DNA from 3 places in the Mesorhizobium sp. M7A.F.Ca.US.011.01.1.1 genome. Region 3 is predicted to be linked to each of the others. Evidence: riboswitches for the same ligand, from Rfam matches in the RefSeq annotation. Region 3 holds a riboswitch; each other region holds the start of a gene.
What was found. Region 3 has a riboswitch for thiamine pyrophosphate ahead of thiC (phosphomethylpyrimidine synthase ThiC). Riboswitches for the same ligand answer to the same signal wherever they lie in the genome.

Region 1 (5,147 bases), on a different contig from region 3:
ACGCAATTCCAGACGGAAAACCGCTACACACTTTTCCTGGAATTGCTTTTGAGGAGACGTGACATGGCGACTTCGACCGAACGTGCAGTCCTTGCCGGCGGCTGTTTCTGGGGCATGCAGGATTTGATACGGCGCTATCCCGGCGTCATCTCCACCCGCGTCGGCTACAGCGGCGGCGACGTGCCTAACGCCACCTATCGCAACCATGGCAGCCACGCCGAAGCGATCGAGATCAATTTCGATCCGGCCATCATAAGCTATCGCACGCTGCTGGAACGCTTTTTCCAGATCCACGATCCGACGACCCGCAACCGCCAGGGCAACGATGTCGGGACGAGTTATCGCTCGGCGATCTATTACACCAGCGACGAACAGAAGCGCGTCGCCGAGGACACCATCGCCGATGTCGATGCCTCGGGCCTGTGGCCGGGCAAGGTCGTCACCGAAGTCGCACCCGTTGGTCCATTCTGGGAAGCCGAGCCCGAGCATCAGGACTATCTGGAGAAATATCCCAACGGATACACCTGCCACTTCGTCAGGCCAGGCTGGAAGCTGCCGGTTCGCGAGACGGCGGTTTCGTAGATTTGCAACTGCGATTTGCCCTGCATTGCTGCTCGACGGTGTCGTCGAGCAGATCATCGCATCCAAACCTCTTTCAGTCAGCGCGTCTTGTCGCGTCGGCCATTGAGCTTTCATAATGTCCGAGCGCCCTTCGAACACCTTCGTCAACGGCGAATGCGGATGCGGTAGGCAAACACGGTCAGGCGGTTGACAGCCTGCCGTATCGCGGTCCAATTGCGCAGGAAGAGTTGATTTCGGGAGACGGGCCGTGAAAAAAGTTTACGAAAAGCCAGTGTTTGTAAAACGCGAGCGTCTTTCGGTTGTCACTGCCTTGGCATCGCCTTCCACTCAGCCGACCTGACAAGCTCGCCCTGATCTGTCGGCCCGTTTGAGCCGCCGAAGATGAGGCCGATCGAATCGACCGATCACTCGGAGCCGATCACAGCCGTTTTTGTCCTCGATATCTCTAACTATACCGGGCCTCTGCTCGCCGGCTGGCTAGAGGCTGGAAATGCAATTGGCGCGATCATCGTGCCCGGGTTCCGGCGTCGTCCCACCGGTTTCAGCATTGGCAATTTCCGGCGAAGGCTTCAACGCAAGCTGCTGCTCAGGCGGTTTATCGGTAACACGCCTGTCAAGTTGATCGAATTTGGCCGCCCTTACGATTGGAATGCGCTTGGTCGGCAATTGTCTGACGTCCGCGCCGATGTGCTGGTCTGCTACACTTTGCCTGTCTTGATCCCTCAAGAGGTTCTTGGCCATTTTTCCAAAGGCGGGGTCAACCTCCACCCGGCGCTGCTCCCCGACTATCGAGGGCCCCATCCGATCCAGCGCTTGGCCGTGGACGGCCGGTATGCGGCTCATGGCGGCGTCACGCTCCACAAGATGTCCGCCGGTTTTGACGAGGGTGACATTCTCGGGCAGGTGCCGTTTTCCGAAGCTGACTGGACATCGAGAGAAGCCTTGGTCGACAGCACGGCAACCGCTATGCGGATTCTGGTGAGCGAGGCGGTGCCGGCCTACTGCCGGGGGCTGTTGTCAGGAATGCCGCAGCCGAAAGGCGACTTCGTCTGGGCGCGGCTTCAGCCCAGCCACCTGATAATCTCGCCGGCCATGTCGGTCGAGCATGTTGTACGGCTATGGCATGTGCTTGGCCTTCTGCCAGGCATCTATCTTGAAATCGGAACGCGCAAAGTCAGGCTGGGATTCCAGATCAGAAGGCTGGGGCCCTGCACAGGAAAGGCTCCGGTCAGGCGGTGGGGAACAGTGGAATTCGATCTCGCCAACGGTCGGGTCCTGTATTTTACCTACGGTAGAGTGCTCAAACGGCTGCTCAATTCAAAACACCTATTTTCGCGCCCGCCCGCCGGCAAACCCGCTCCAGAAATCCGGCTGTTCGGCAAAGCGAGTGCTGCGGACCAGAGAAACGGATGAAGTCGCTGGGCGATGCCCAGCGGCTTCATCCGTTTGCGACGTAAGTTACTTGCCACAATGATTATCGTTTACCGTTGGCGCCGTCGCGTTACCATCGGCGTCCGGCTGCGCGCCTTGCGGGTTGGTCGGGCAATTCTGATCCGCGTTCGAATTCATGTCCCCTACCGTGCCAGTCGTGCTGTTGGTCGTGCCCGGGTCGACAGTGTCCGGCTCGATCGTATTCGGTGAAGCCGGCGTGTTCGGCTCAACCGTCACCGACTTGCCGCTGCCGCTTCCATTTGCGTTGTTGCTGCCGGCGCTTTGCGCCATGGCTGACGTGGCCAGACCAATGGTGAGAACCGAAGCTGCGAGGATTTTCATGAACATGGTCTGTCTCCATTTCTGTGAAGTCGTCGCTTATTTTCTACGAAAGTGATCGCGTTGCGACTGTGGGGACAACCGGTCGCGGCGGCGAAGGTCCCGACAAAATTCCGCTCAGGGGCACCGTGACTGACGCAATGCTTTTGGCGCAGTGCTCTGAAAAAACGGCTTCCCCTTGAACTCGAATGATGCTTTAAGGCGCACATCCACAGGGGTGCTCCGTACGGTCGGGGCTGAGACGGGGGCGGCAAGCCCACAGACCCTAGAAGCTGATCTGGGTAATACCAGCGGAGCGAGGCGGGCGATGTTTTCAGGCGCACAGATTTCCCTATACCCCATGACCGACGATTTCGTCGGTGTCATTCTTGGCGCGCTCGGTGCGCTCGATCCCTGGCGCGACAAGCTCAGGATCGAGACCGACGACATCTCGACCTTGCTGGTCGGGCCGCCCGAAGTGCTGTTTCCCGCCATGCGCGACCTCTTCGTGGCGGCGGCACGCAGCGGCAAACATTGCGTGTTGTCGGCCACCATCTCGCGCGGGTGCCCTGGCGAGCCGGATGATCCGATCTGCCGCTCCGATGCACTTGGCGGGCCTGTCGGGCCACTCGGCCCGCGCAGGGATGCGGCCATCGCGGCGGTGCGCGGCGCGGCTTCGACTGGCCAGCCGGCGGCAGCGCAGTTCTCGCTCTATGTGATGGGCACCGACGACCATATGGACGAGATCTACGGCTGCATCGATTTTCTCAAGCAGTCGGGCGTTTATGAGCGCTCCAAGCATTTCTGCACGAAATTGCGCGGTGATGCCGGCGCGATCTTTTCGGCGCTGGACGAGGCCTTCTGCCGCTTTGGACCGGGTGCCGGCCACGTAACCCTCGACGTCACGGTCTCGGCCAACAGCCCGTCGGCTGTCTGAAGCTGCCGCCGCTTTTGCGCGGCCGTCAAAGGTTATCTGCCGTGGTCTCATCATCAGTCGCTTCGCGCCCGATCGCGAGCCTTCTTGTCAAGGCAGGACCGGCCATGATCTCGGTCGGGGTGCTCCTGCTGGCGTGGGAGCTTTATGCCACCTATTCCGGCATCAAGCCGACGATACTGCCGGCGCCGTCGCGCGTCTTCGAGCAAGCGCTGCTCAATCGCGAGGCGCTGGTCGACAACGCCGTTCCGACCGTCCGCGCCACGCTGCTTGGCTTTGCTTGTTCGCTCAGTGCCGCCTTTGCGCTGTCGATGCTGGTCGACTTCTTCCAGCCGCTGCGCCGCGCGCTGTTTCCCGTCTTCATCGTCAGCCAGACATTGCCGCTGGTGGCGATCGCGCCGCTGGTGGTGCTGTGGTTCGGCTTCGGACTGGCACCCAAGATCATGCTGGTGGCGCTTGTCACCTTCTTTCCGATGCTGGTGGCGTTGGTCGAGGGTTACGAGTCGACCGAGGCCGAGATCGGCCAGATGCTGCGCGCCATGGGGGCAGGGCGCTGGCGCGTCTTCGTGCTGGCGCGGCTGCCTTCGGCGCTGCCTTACTTCTTTGCTGGCCTGAGGATCTCCATCACCTATGCCGTGGTCGGCGCCATTTTCGCCGAATATGCGGGTGCTGCGAAGGGGCTAGGCATCTATATGCTCAATGCCAAGAACAATTTCCGCCCCGACCTGGTGCTGGCCGCCGTCGGCGTCAGCGCAGCGCTTACACTTGTCCTGTTCGGGTTGACGGTACTGCTGCAGCGGCTTGCCATGCCTTGGGATCACGCCGGCAAGGAAACCGCCGGCAAGGGGCCGTGGCGATGAGCCGGCTCGAATTGCGGCATGTGTGCAAGGCGTTCGGTGGGCTCGACGTGCTGGCCGATATTTCGCTGAGTGTCGGCGCTGGTGAATTCGTCTCGATCCTTGGGCCCTCGGGCGCCGGCAAGTCGACGCTGTTCCAGCTTCTGACCGGCGCCGAGCATGGCGAGGGCGAGATGTTGTTCGACGGCACGCCCCTCGATGACCACGGCAGGCATTTCGCCTTCATGCCGCAACGCGACGCGCTGATGCCGTGGCGGCGCGTCCTCGACAACACGACGCTCGGGCTCGAAGTGCAAGGCATGAGGAGACAGGCGGCGCGGGCGCGCGTTGCGCCGTTGTTTGCCGAATTCGGGCTTGCCGGCTTCGAGCGGCATTTTCCAGCGCAACTGTCCGGCGGTATGCGCCAGCGCGCGGCCTTGCTGCGCACGGTGGTGCAGCAACGCGACATGCTTTTGCTCGACGAGCCGTTCGGCGCGCTCGACGCGCTGACCCGCACGGCCGTGCAGCGCTGGCTGGAACAGATGTGGCGGCATCATCGCTGGACGGCGCTCCTGATCACCCATGACGTGCGCGAAGCCGTGTTCCTGTCCGACCGCATCTATGTGCTGTCGGCGCGCCCGGCCCGCATCGTGCGTGAAATCAAGGTGCCGCTGCCGCGCCCGCGCAGCCTTGGCGGCGATGCCGCGCGCCAGGCAAGTGCGCTCGAGGCCGAGATCCTTGACATCATCCTCAACCCCAATCCATCCAAGGGACACGAACATGACTGAATTGACGCGCCGGCAGGCCTTGTTGCTGACCCTTGCCACCGGCCTTCCGCTCGTTGCCGGATCGGGGCGAGCCCAAGCACAATCGGCACAAAAGGTCACCGTTGCCCTCGACTGGACGGTCAACACCAACCACATCGGACTGTTCGTCGCCCGCGACAAGGGCTTCTATCGCGAGGCCGGGCTCGAGGTCGACATCCTGCCTTACAGCGATACCGGTGCGGGCACGCTGGTTGCAAATCGCGTCGCCGATTTCGGCAT
Region 2 (5,147 bases), on a different contig from region 3:
CATCTGGCAGCTTGCCAACGCCACGGCAAAACCGGCCAGCGCGAGAAAACGCGCCAGCGGTTTCATTCCCAATGTGTTAGCGCCGATCGCCAGAACGGCTTCCTTTCGGGTCCCGGCGCATGACCACGAAAATCGGGGGCGATCTTCGGAACGTGTCATGCGCTATCTCAAACTGCTGCAGCATCCGTGCCCGTCCCTTAGGGCGGGCGGCGGATACTGCAGGCAAATCACGGCCTGTGCCGGACCGGTAGGGCGACCTAGCCACACTCCCCCGGTCATGGCAAGCAAACGCCACATCGCCTGGAGCCGGTTTGACCGTAAATTATGTCCGCTTCCGGGCAACATCGCGTGATGTGGAATATCCAGCACCCGCGCCGATATAGCGCCGGAACGCCTCCGGACCAGCCCCGGTAAAGAAATCATCAGCCTTGCCGATTGCGGCCACCAACCCATTGTCGACAAACACCATGTGCTCGCCGATGCGGCGTGCATCCTCGGGCTGGTGGGTGACAAATAGCACCGTCATGACGCGTTCGGCATGAACGGCAGCAACCAGATCCAGCATCTCGTCGCGCAAAGCGGGTCCGAGCGAAGCGAAGGGCTCGTCGAGCAGCAACACCGGTCGGTCGCGCACCAGCACGCGGGCCAGTGCGACGCGCTGGCGTTCGCCCCCGGAGAGCTCGCGCGGCAGGCGTTTCTCCTTGCCCGCGAGACCGGTGCGCGCAAGCGCCTCGGCGACCGCGGCGCGGTCCGCCTCGGTCAGTCCCAGGGAGGGCGAGCGGCCGAGCCCGACATTCTGCTCGACGGAAAGATGCGCGAAGAGATTGTTCTCCTGGAACATCATCGACACCGGCCGCGCCGAGGCCGGCTCGGCACTGACATCGGCCCCGCCGATCAGCACGCGGCCCGATTGTGGGGTCTCGAAGCCGGCGACCAGATTGAGCAGCGTCGACTTGCCCGAACCGCTCGGACCCATGATGGCGGTGATCTTCGCCGTGGCGAACTCGACGTCGAAGACAAGTGGCGCATCGCCATAGCTGCCATAACTGAACGACACATTGTCCAGCCGCACCGGCGCGCCCTTTTCGAGCCTGTTGGCCGCCCTCTCACGCATCGCGGACCTTCTCCCTTCCCAGCCAGTGCGCCGCCACGATCAACGCGAGACAGACGAAGCCGAGCAGCAGTGCCAGGCCGGCGGCATCCTCGGTGCGGTAGCTGCCCATCCGTGCCAGAAGAAGGTAGGGCAATGTCTGCACGGAATCACTGCCGAACAGGGCAATGACTCCGAGATCGCCGAGCGACAGCGCCATGGCGAAAGCGAAGGCAGTGGCGAGCGGTCGCCGCAGCGACGGCCAGTCGACCAGCATCAGCCGGTTCCAGCCCGCAATGCCGAGCTGTGCGCAGAGCCGTTCGTGACGCTCGCTCGCCGCATCATAGGCGGGACGCACGGCGCGCAGGGCGAACGGCATCGCCATCACCGCATTGACGGTGACGACCATGACCGGGGCGATGGCAAAGACATCGCCGGCATGGCGCAGCAACACGAACCAGCCGGCGCCGACGACGATCGGCGGCACGACAAGGACAAAACCGGCGCCTGTATCGGTGGCGCGTTCGAGCAGTGTCTTTGCGCCGGCACGGCGGTTCAGCGCCAGTGCCCGCCGCGCCATGGTCAGCGCCAGCGACAGCATCACCGAAAGCAGCGCCGACAGGAAGGCGAGCGCCGCGCTGGTCAGCGTTGCCTGCCGGACAGTGGCCTCGCTGGCCAAACGGCCGAGGTCCGCACCCAACCCGGCCACCACGGTTGCCGCCATCGGCCCTACGACGAACAGCAGCGCCAGGATGATGACTAGCGCGTTCAACCAGGTCTCGCTCCGATTGACCGAGAGATAGCGGCGTTGCGCGACCGGCAAATTGGTGTCGCCGACCACATTGGCGCCCAGGCGCGTCAGGGTCAGCACAACGATAAAGGTCAAGGCGATCTGCAACAGCGTCAGTGTAACGGCCCGCGCGGGATCGAAATCGAAGCGCAGCGCCTGGTAGATGCCGACCTCAAGCGTCGTCGCGGCTGGCCCGCCGCCGAGCGTCAGCACGATGGTGAAGGATGTGATGCAGAGCATGAACACCAGCCCGGCGACGCCGGGCAGTGCGGCGCGCAGCGTTGGCCATTCGATCAGCCGGAACGCCGGCCGCGCCGCCATGCCGAGCTGGCTCGCCAACCGCCATTGGTCGGCCGGTATGGTCTGCAGCGCCTCGAGGAACAGCCGCGTCGCCAGCGGCAGGTTGAAGAAGGCATGGGCGACGAGGATGCCGGACAGGCCAAAGATGCCCGGCCAGCTTCCCCCGCCGATCACGGCAAACACGCCGGCGAAATAGCCGGCACGGCCATAAAGCGCCAGAATGCCGAGCGCTGCGACAATAGCCGGCAGCGCCAACGGCACGGCGAATATCTGCAGGATGAAGGCGCGACCGAAGAAACGTGGATGTCGCGACAGAGCGCGCGCCACGAACAGCGCCGGGATGACCGAAAGCAGCGTCGAGAGCGCCGCTTGCCAGAGCGTGAAGCGAATGACGCGAAGCAGATAGGGATCTAAGGCTGCCCAGGCGCCCGAGAAATCATGGGCGCCCTCGAAAAGCAGGCCGGCAAACGCGCCGCCGATCAGCAGCGCGATTGCAGCGAGCGCGAGGGTGCCAGCGGTGATGCGGGGGTCAGACGCGCGTTGCACGCTGGACCACCATTCTTTCCATCGCGGCAATTACAAAGGATTGCGTTCCTTGGCGCCCCCCTCTGTCCTGCCGGACATCTCCCCCTCCAGGGGGGAGATCGGCCGCCACCCATGCTTCCGCTAGTCTCCAACGTTGCCGGACTATAACCAGCAACGACACTGCCAATCTCCCCCCTTGAGGGGGAGATGGCCGGCAGGCCAGAGGGGGGTGGAGTGGCGCGAACATCAAAAGAACTCGCAAGCCTACTTGCTCATCACCGCCAGCCACTCATCGACCCAGGCCTTGCGGTTGGCGGCGACCTCGTCGGGGCTGAACAGCAAGGTCTTGGTCGGCTTGACCAATTTGTCGAAGGCCGGATTGAGCGGCTTGTCGGTCTTGCCGGCCGGGAACATCCAGTTGGTCTCGGGGATGGCATCCTGGAATTTCGGCCCGGTCATGAAGGCGATGAACTTGGCCGCCAGCGGGTTCTTGGCCCCCGCCGTGGTGATACCCGCGACTTCTATCTGCAAATACTCGCCCTCCTCGAACGACGCTGCCTGATAGCGCTCTGTCTTCTCGGCGACCATGTGGTAGGCCGGCGACGTCGTGTAGGACAGCACCATCGGCGCCTCGCCCTTGGTGAACAGCCCATAGGCCTCGCTCCAGCCCGGCGTCACGGTCAGCACTTTCGCCTTGAGCTTGGCCCAGGCCTCGGGCGCCTTGTCGCCATAGACCGACTTGACCCACAGAAGCAGACCGAGGCCCGGCGTGGAGGTGCGCGGATCCTGGATGACGATCTTGTCATCGGCACTGCCCTCGACCAGTTCTTTCAGGCTTTTCGGCGGGTTCTTCAGCTTCTCGGAGTCGTAGACGACGGCGAAATATCCGTAGTCAAAGGGGACAAAAGTATCGTCGCTCCAGCCACCCGGCACGTTGACATCAGTTACGCCGCCATGCGGCGCGAACAAGCCTGACGCCTTGGCATCGGCGGTGAGATTGGTGTCGAGGCCAAGCACGATATCGGCCTTGGTCGACGCGCCTTCCAATCTGACGCGGTTGAGCAGCGCGACGCCGTCGGCGACCGAGACGAACTCGACATCGCAGCCGCATTCGGCCTCGAACTCCTTCTTCACCACGGGACCCGGACCCCAGTCGGCGGTAAAGCTCTCATAGGTGTAGACGGTGAGTTTGTCCTTGGCCAAGGCCGGTCCGGACAGGACCACGGCCATTGCTGAGACTAGAGCGTATAAATGCGTGCGCATCGGCGCCTCCTTCGTTCGAATTGAAAGGAATTGAGGCGTCGGACTGTCCGAAACGTCTAATCCCTCCGCCGGTACAAACCGGATCAGGTTCAGCGGGTTGGCGAGACTGCCTCTCAGCCGGTCCGCGAAGATCGCGTCCGGCACCCCGTTAGAGCGTTTCGACACATAGGCCGGGCCGATCCCCCATGCAAGTGGGAGTTTGCCGCCTTCCGTTTCCCGTGCCGGGCTGGTAAGGGCCACACGATATGAGCACATTCACCATCCTGCTTGGCGGCGATCTCATCCGCACGCCACGGCTCGACCGCCAGGCCGAAGGCTCCCGCGTCATCGCCGCCGACGCCGGCATCGGGCATGCGCGGCTGCTGGGTCTCGTGCCCGAACTGTGGGTGGGCGATTTCGATTCCGTGCCAGCCAAGCTGCCTGACGATCTCGCTTCCGTGCCGCGCCGGACCTTCCCGGCGGAAAAGGACCAGACCGATGGCGAACTGGCCATTGCCGCCGCACTCGAGCGCGGCGCGACCCGCCTGGTGCTCGCCGGTGCTTTCGGCGGCAAGCGCGCCGACCACGCTTTCCTGCATCTGGCGCTTGCCCTCCGGCTGGCCGAGGCCGGGACTGATGTGCTCCTGACCAGCGGCGCCCAGGAGGGCATTCCCCTGCTGCGCGGAACGGCCGGCTTCGACTATGCCGATGGCACGCTGTTTTCGGTGCTCGGCTTTTCCGAGCTCGCCGGCCTGACCGTCACCGGCGCCAAATGGCCGCTGAACCACGTCAAGGTGGCGTTCGGTTCGTCGCTGACCATCTCCAACGAGGTCAAGGGCCGCCTCGAAATCGCACTGGACCATGGCCGCGCGATGCTGCTCGCTCATCCCTATCCCTTACCTGAAAGCTGACATGGCCCCGCCTCTTCTCAACCTCGACGGGATAAAACTGACCTTCGGCGGCACGCCGCTGCTCGACGGCGCCGCCTTGACGGCTTCGGCCGGCGACAAGATTGCACTGGTCGGCCGCAACGGGTCGGGCAAGTCGACCCTGCTGAAGATCGCCGCTGGCCTGATCGAGCCGCAGGACGGCGAGGTGTTCCGCCAGCCTTCGGCAACTATCCGCTATTTGCCGCAGATGCCGGACATGGAGGGCTTTGCCACCGTCCGCGCCTATGTCGAGGCCGGGCTTGGCCCCGCC
Region 3 (5,147 bases):
GGCGGCGTTCACAGCCTGTCTCTGCTGTTCGAGATGAATCTGTAAATCCGAGTTGATGAATTCCACCAGTTTTCGTGGATCACTGGAACTCGGAACACTGCGGCGGAAGATCTCTCCCATTATATCAAGGAAATCGCGTATACAGACGTCGCTCAATGATGTGATGATCTGGTGCCCTACGTACGGGTAGTCATGCAGACGCAGCATCTGGCACGCTTTCAGAAAAGCCCATCCCTGTTTCCGGGCGATCGACCTCTTCAGATTTGAAGCATCCGCCTTGCTCATGGGCCGGCGCTTAATTTCCGGGTTCATGAGCGCGAGCGCCAGCCCTTCGGCATAAGGGCGCGCTTTTCGATCAAGAAGGAATTGCTGCTGATCCGCCGTCCTCAAATTCACGGAGAGGAATTCACGTGCTGCATCAGCAAGTGCCACAAGCTCTTCTCTGCCCTCGGAATGACCCGATATGATAACCCGCTCGATGATGTCATTGACGGAAAGCCGCCCCAGCCGGTTTTTGAGCGAAAACGCGCTGAGCGCATCGTTGCGCTCGAGATCACTCCGCAGATGGTCAGGAAGCGCATAGTACAGCCGAAGCGACGACACGTTCTCGCACAGCGTGGCGAACTCCCTCGGATCGACTGAATCAAGATTCTCGACGTCCCGGTCAGCATTCGAGAGCGACTGGCCGGGTATGATCGTCCGGATCGTGTCGTAGAGGCCGCCGATGTAGGCGAGGACCCATTTCACGTTGCCGCGCGTCTTTCTCACCAAGGTGTTCAGGAACTGCTGTTGGAGCGGTGTCAGTGCTTCACAGTCGTCAATCAGTATCTTGAAGAAGGGCGCCCTGTCACCGGCGAAAGATGGGCCATTTAAAAGTGGAGTGATCGCGGTCGCGACCTTGTTAATGATCGCGCCAGGGTCTGTTGCTCTGAAGCCGGTCGCTCCGGCATCGGCGGCAAAGAAGAACGCGTTGAAGCATTCGTCGACGTACCGGGTTATCCCACCCCGCAGCTCATCGATGCTGAAGAAGTCGAGACGGGCAGGTTGGGGTATGAAGTGCAGCACTTCGCGATGCAGTGCCAGGGCGACGTCCCTATCTTCGGAGGCCCGGTATTTCAAGTGGCCGTCGCGTCTGAGCTGGCCGATGCTCTCGAGCAGGCGTTCGACTATCTTCAGCTCCAGATAGTGAGAGAAGATTACGAATTGCCGCGGGATCACGGCGGCCGTGTCGAAGCGTATCCGCTCCGGAATGAGGTTCAGAACGGCGTTGTCGATTAGGGGCGAGAATGTCTCATTGAGCTGGAAGAAGACGCCATACCAAGCGAGCTTGCCGACTTGGTCCGAGAGACTTTTGTCTTCAAGAATATGGACTGTGGAAAGCGAGCGAAGAATGCTGGTCTTGCCGCTGCCTCTCGTCCCTGCGACGAAGACCGGCTTGGCGGCGGCAGAAATCAACGCCGACTTCTGACTGAACCACAGTATCGGGCGGCTTTCGTACTCGATCCTGTTGGGGCCGAACGGATTCTCCATCGCTATTCGTCCCTTACCTTAATGCGCCAAGCCGAGTTTGCCTTGGTGAGGCCGTCTATCTCGATGAAGCGCGCCGCTTGGAGCATCAGAAGAGAGTCTTCCAGATCTAGCCCGAGCTCGGCGGAGGCAGCAATCTCAGTGATCTCGTCCCAGAAGAGTAACCCATTCCCGCGCCTGGTGGCATGGTCGCGCAGTCGGCGCAGCAGGTCAAACGTGTCGTTGTTCAGAAAGGCCTTGCCGTTGGACATGGTCGAAATAAAGCAATGTTCGCCTTCCATGACCGTCCCGTCGGCGACATTGGTGCGGTAGGGTATAAGTCGGATGCCGACGAGCTCTCCCTGATCGGTCGTGAAGAAGACGAGCTCATTGAAACCTGACTGTATCTCTGGTGCTGAGATGCAGATCAATTTGCCGTCCGGAAACCTTGGATCGTTGACGATCTCGACCGGATCAGCATGTATGTGTCCATGCAGGTAGACGATAGGCTTGTTGCCCTGCAGCAGCTGAGTTCTGACAAATCCGCTGTTGAGCATCTCCGCGTATGGCGTAATGCGCGGAGTCTTTTGTGGCAGCAGATTGTGATGGCCGATTATGATGCCGTAACGCATGTCGGGCTGCTGGAGCAATTCCTGTAGGCCTGCAAGCATCTCACGCGAGATGTATGGCGTGTCCATCTGACCGTAATACTCGTCGTCGGACGCCTCCTTGTCTGGATCGCTGGGAGGTGTCGCGGGCGAATGTCCCGAGATGTCCGGCGAGCCGAGATCTAGAGGCTCTGTAGAAGGACTGAGTGCCTCGAGACGATCACGAAGGAACGCGGGAAGGTTTTGAAGCTCCCAACTGCCTATCGCTGTGTTGACGAGGATGAAGTTTGCGCCTGCGGATCCTGTCGGAAGTCTGAAGTGCACGGGTTGGTCCACGGGAACGGTCTGCCAACCCAAGCGGGCGGCTAAACTCGCCATTTCGCTGAATTTCTCAGTCGGTCCAAGTTCGCGCGCGTCATCACGGTTCACATCGTGATTTCCCGGTACGAATATCAACGGAAGCGCCTTTGAACTGCGTCCCTGTGCGCGGCAGAGCAACGTGAAATGCTGGAATGCCGAAGCAATGAAGGTCTTGTCGCCACGGCTCGTGAAATCCCCCATGAAGGCGATCGAATCCAAGGGCTTCGAAGTCGTCAGCCGCCGAAGTTTCGTCAAGACGGCACGCAGCGAAGACGCGCGTAGCTTCTGCGTTATTTTCGGAGCGAACTTGCTATCCTTGGCATCGATGTTGCTAGAGGAAGGATGCCAGTCCGGATAGTGAATATCGCCTACTTGAAGGATTCGCACCCGCCGCATAACTCGCCCCCCTGCCGAGAGCCATAGACTAATCCGTTCGCTTTTGCCAAGCGCGAACGATCATCCGCAGTGTCCTTAACGAGGTAGCCTGCACTTTTCGAGAATTGCCACGGCGGCTATTTTTCGGCTGTGAAGCACACGAGACCCGTGACGTGAGACCCAGTTGCTCAATGCCCAGTTGCTCAATGAGCTTTCTTACGAATAAGGGAGAATTTCCGCGGCCGGACTATCTCTGAGCGAGCGTGCATGACTGCCAACGGAAGGTCTTGCACGCACCCTTGCGATCTTGAGCAATGGTCGCCATGACTTTCTTCTTGCAGGCTTTTGAGTGGCCCAGCCTGCGATCACCAGACCCCACCGATTCTAAAGAGCGTGGCAGATGGGATAGTCGAGGTTGCCCGTGCACAGTCACGCTCAGGGCTTGCGCCGCCCAGAGGACACGCTGAAAAGGCAGATTGGGGCGCAAGCACGCCATTCACGAGAGGTTCGACATGAAGACCATGCAAGAAAAAGACATTCCGGCATTCGTACAAGCAGTTGTGGACGCCGGCTGCAAAATTTGCGCGATTGGCAACTTGGGATACGTCTTTGGCGATGCTGATTTCACGCCAGCGCAACGGAGGGCCGTCGAGCCACAGCTGCGTAGGATTGCTGAAATCTACGGCGAACGCGATCATCTCATGAACGAGATAGCTGTATATCTGCGGTCGATCGGACGCCATGTCGAGGTTGAGCCGAAGACAGGTATTTCCTGATGGCCGTGATCGCGAGAAGCCGTCTTCCAACCTCTGAATCCTAAAGGAGGTGACCCCCAAGGCCGTTCGTCACCTTCGACCAGAATAACCACATCCGTGACCGCCTGAGCTACTTGGTCGATACGCGCACATGGCCAATACAGTTTCTCCATCCTTCACGAAGCGAATGAGGCTTTGGCCATTCAGCCCCGGTCTACGGGGCGTGACTTGTCCCCGATGCATGCGCGAGCTCTCCGCCCGGCTGGCCGCCGGTCGTCGCCACCGGCCGAAGGCGCCCGAATGCGCTTGACAAGATAGCGTCAGCCCGTTCAACCTAAGGCATTCACCAGGGGAGTCCCGGCAAGGGGCTGAGATACTGCTGGCTTTCGCGGCGCAGTGACCCGTTGAACCTGATCCAGTTCATACTGGCGTAGGGACGGTGCAAGCGCTTTGCGGGAGTTTACGCCCGAGGTCCTGTTGCAGCAGGTCTACAGAAGCGTCTTTTCATCCTTCCGGCACAGAACTGGGTCTCCAATGCATGAGCAAAGGAGCCTCACGATGAATGCCCTCACCCCCGCCGTATCGACGGGACCACTGCCCGCCTCGCGGAAAATCCACAAGCCCGGCGTCCTCTACCCGCAGATCAGGGTGCCGATGCGCGAGATTTCCGTCCATCCGACGGCCGGCGAACCGCCCGTCACCGTCTACGATCCGTCCGGCCCCTACACCGATCCATCAGTCGAAACCAGCATCGAAAAAGGCCTTGCCCGGCTTCGCCACGAATGGGTCACGGCGCGTGGCGATGTCGAAGCCTATGACGGCCGCCACGTCCGGCCGGAAGACAATGGATTCGCCACCGGCGAGCGCCTGACACCGGAATTTCCGATACGCAATCGGCCGCTCAAGGCCAAGCAGGGCAAGGCGGTGACCCAACTTGCCTATGCGCGCGCCGGCATCATCACGCCAGAAATGGAGTTCGTAGCCATCCGCGAGAATCTCGGCCGCGAGGTGATGCGCGGCAAGCTGCAACGCGACGGCGAAGCCTTCGGCGCGGCGATCCCAGATTTCGTCACACCCGAATTCGTGCGCGACGAGGTGGCGCGCGGGCGCGCAATCATTCCCGCCAACATCAATCATCCCGAGAGCGAGCCGATGATCATCGGTCGCAATTTTCTGGTCAAGATCAACGCCAACATCGGTAACTCGGCTGTCACATCGTCGATGGCCGAAGAGGTCGAAAAAATGGTCTGGGCTATCCGCTGGGGCGCGGACACGGTGATGGACCTGTCGACCGGCCGCAACATCCACAACATCCGCGACTGGATCGTGCGCAATGCGCCGGTGCCGATCGGTACGGTGCCGCTCTATCAGGCGCTGGAAAAGGTCAACGGCATCGCCGAGGATCTGAACTGGGAGGTCTACCGCGACACGCTGATCGAGCAGGCCGAGCAAGGCGTCGACTATTTCACCATCCACGCCGGCGTGCGGCTGCACTACATCCCGCTGACCGTCGACCGGGTCACGGGCATCGTCTCGCGCGGCG

Region 1: it holds a riboswitch for thiamine pyrophosphate, as region 3 does, so the genes downstream of both, EOA13_RS35360 (YkoF family thiamine/hydroxymethylpyrimidine-binding protein) here and thiC (phosphomethylpyrimidine synthase ThiC) in region 3, are expected to answer to the same signal.
Region 2: it holds a riboswitch for thiamine pyrophosphate, as region 3 does, so the genes downstream of both, thiB (thiamine ABC transporter substrate binding subunit) here and thiC (phosphomethylpyrimidine synthase ThiC) in region 3, are expected to answer to the same signal.

The regions. Positions count from the first base shown of each region.
Region 1 is NZ_RZRT01000098.1:1,631-6,777, reverse strand. Features, by position in the region: gene msrA (peptide-methionine (S)-S-oxide reductase MsrA) at 64-582, shown strand; gene EOA13_RS35370 (formyltransferase family protein) at 964-1,995, shown strand; gene EOA13_RS35365 (hypothetical protein) at 2,041-2,361, opposite strand; TPP riboswitch at 2,556-2,669, shown strand; gene EOA13_RS35360 (YkoF family thiamine/hydroxymethylpyrimidine-binding protein) at 2,660-3,268, shown strand; gene EOA13_RS35355 (ABC transporter permease) at 3,373-4,125, shown strand; gene EOA13_RS35350 (ABC transporter ATP-binding protein) at 4,122-4,889, shown strand; gene EOA13_RS35345 (ABC transporter substrate-binding protein) at 4,882-5,147, shown strand, end outside.
Region 2 is NZ_RZRT01000071.1:5,238-10,384, forward strand. Features, by position in the region: gene EOA13_RS32710 (M48 family metalloprotease) at 1-66, opposite strand, end outside; gene thiQ (thiamine ABC transporter ATP-binding protein) at 323-1,114, opposite strand; gene thiP (thiamine/thiamine pyrophosphate ABC transporter permease) at 1,107-2,726, opposite strand; gene thiB (thiamine ABC transporter substrate binding subunit) at 2,970-3,968, opposite strand; TPP riboswitch at 4,012-4,126, opposite strand; gene EOA13_RS32735 (thiamine diphosphokinase) at 4,214-4,858, shown strand; gene EOA13_RS32740 (ABC-F family ATP-binding cassette domain-containing protein) at 4,860-5,147, shown strand, end outside.
Region 3 is NZ_RZRT01000052.1:29,634-34,780, reverse strand. Features, by position in the region: gene EOA13_RS29795 (hypothetical protein) at 1-1,530, opposite strand, end outside; gene EOA13_RS29790 (metallophosphoesterase) at 1,533-2,870, opposite strand; gene EOA13_RS29785 (hypothetical protein) at 3,362-3,625, shown strand; TPP riboswitch at 3,943-4,059, shown strand; gene thiC (phosphomethylpyrimidine synthase ThiC) at 4,163-5,147, shown strand, end outside.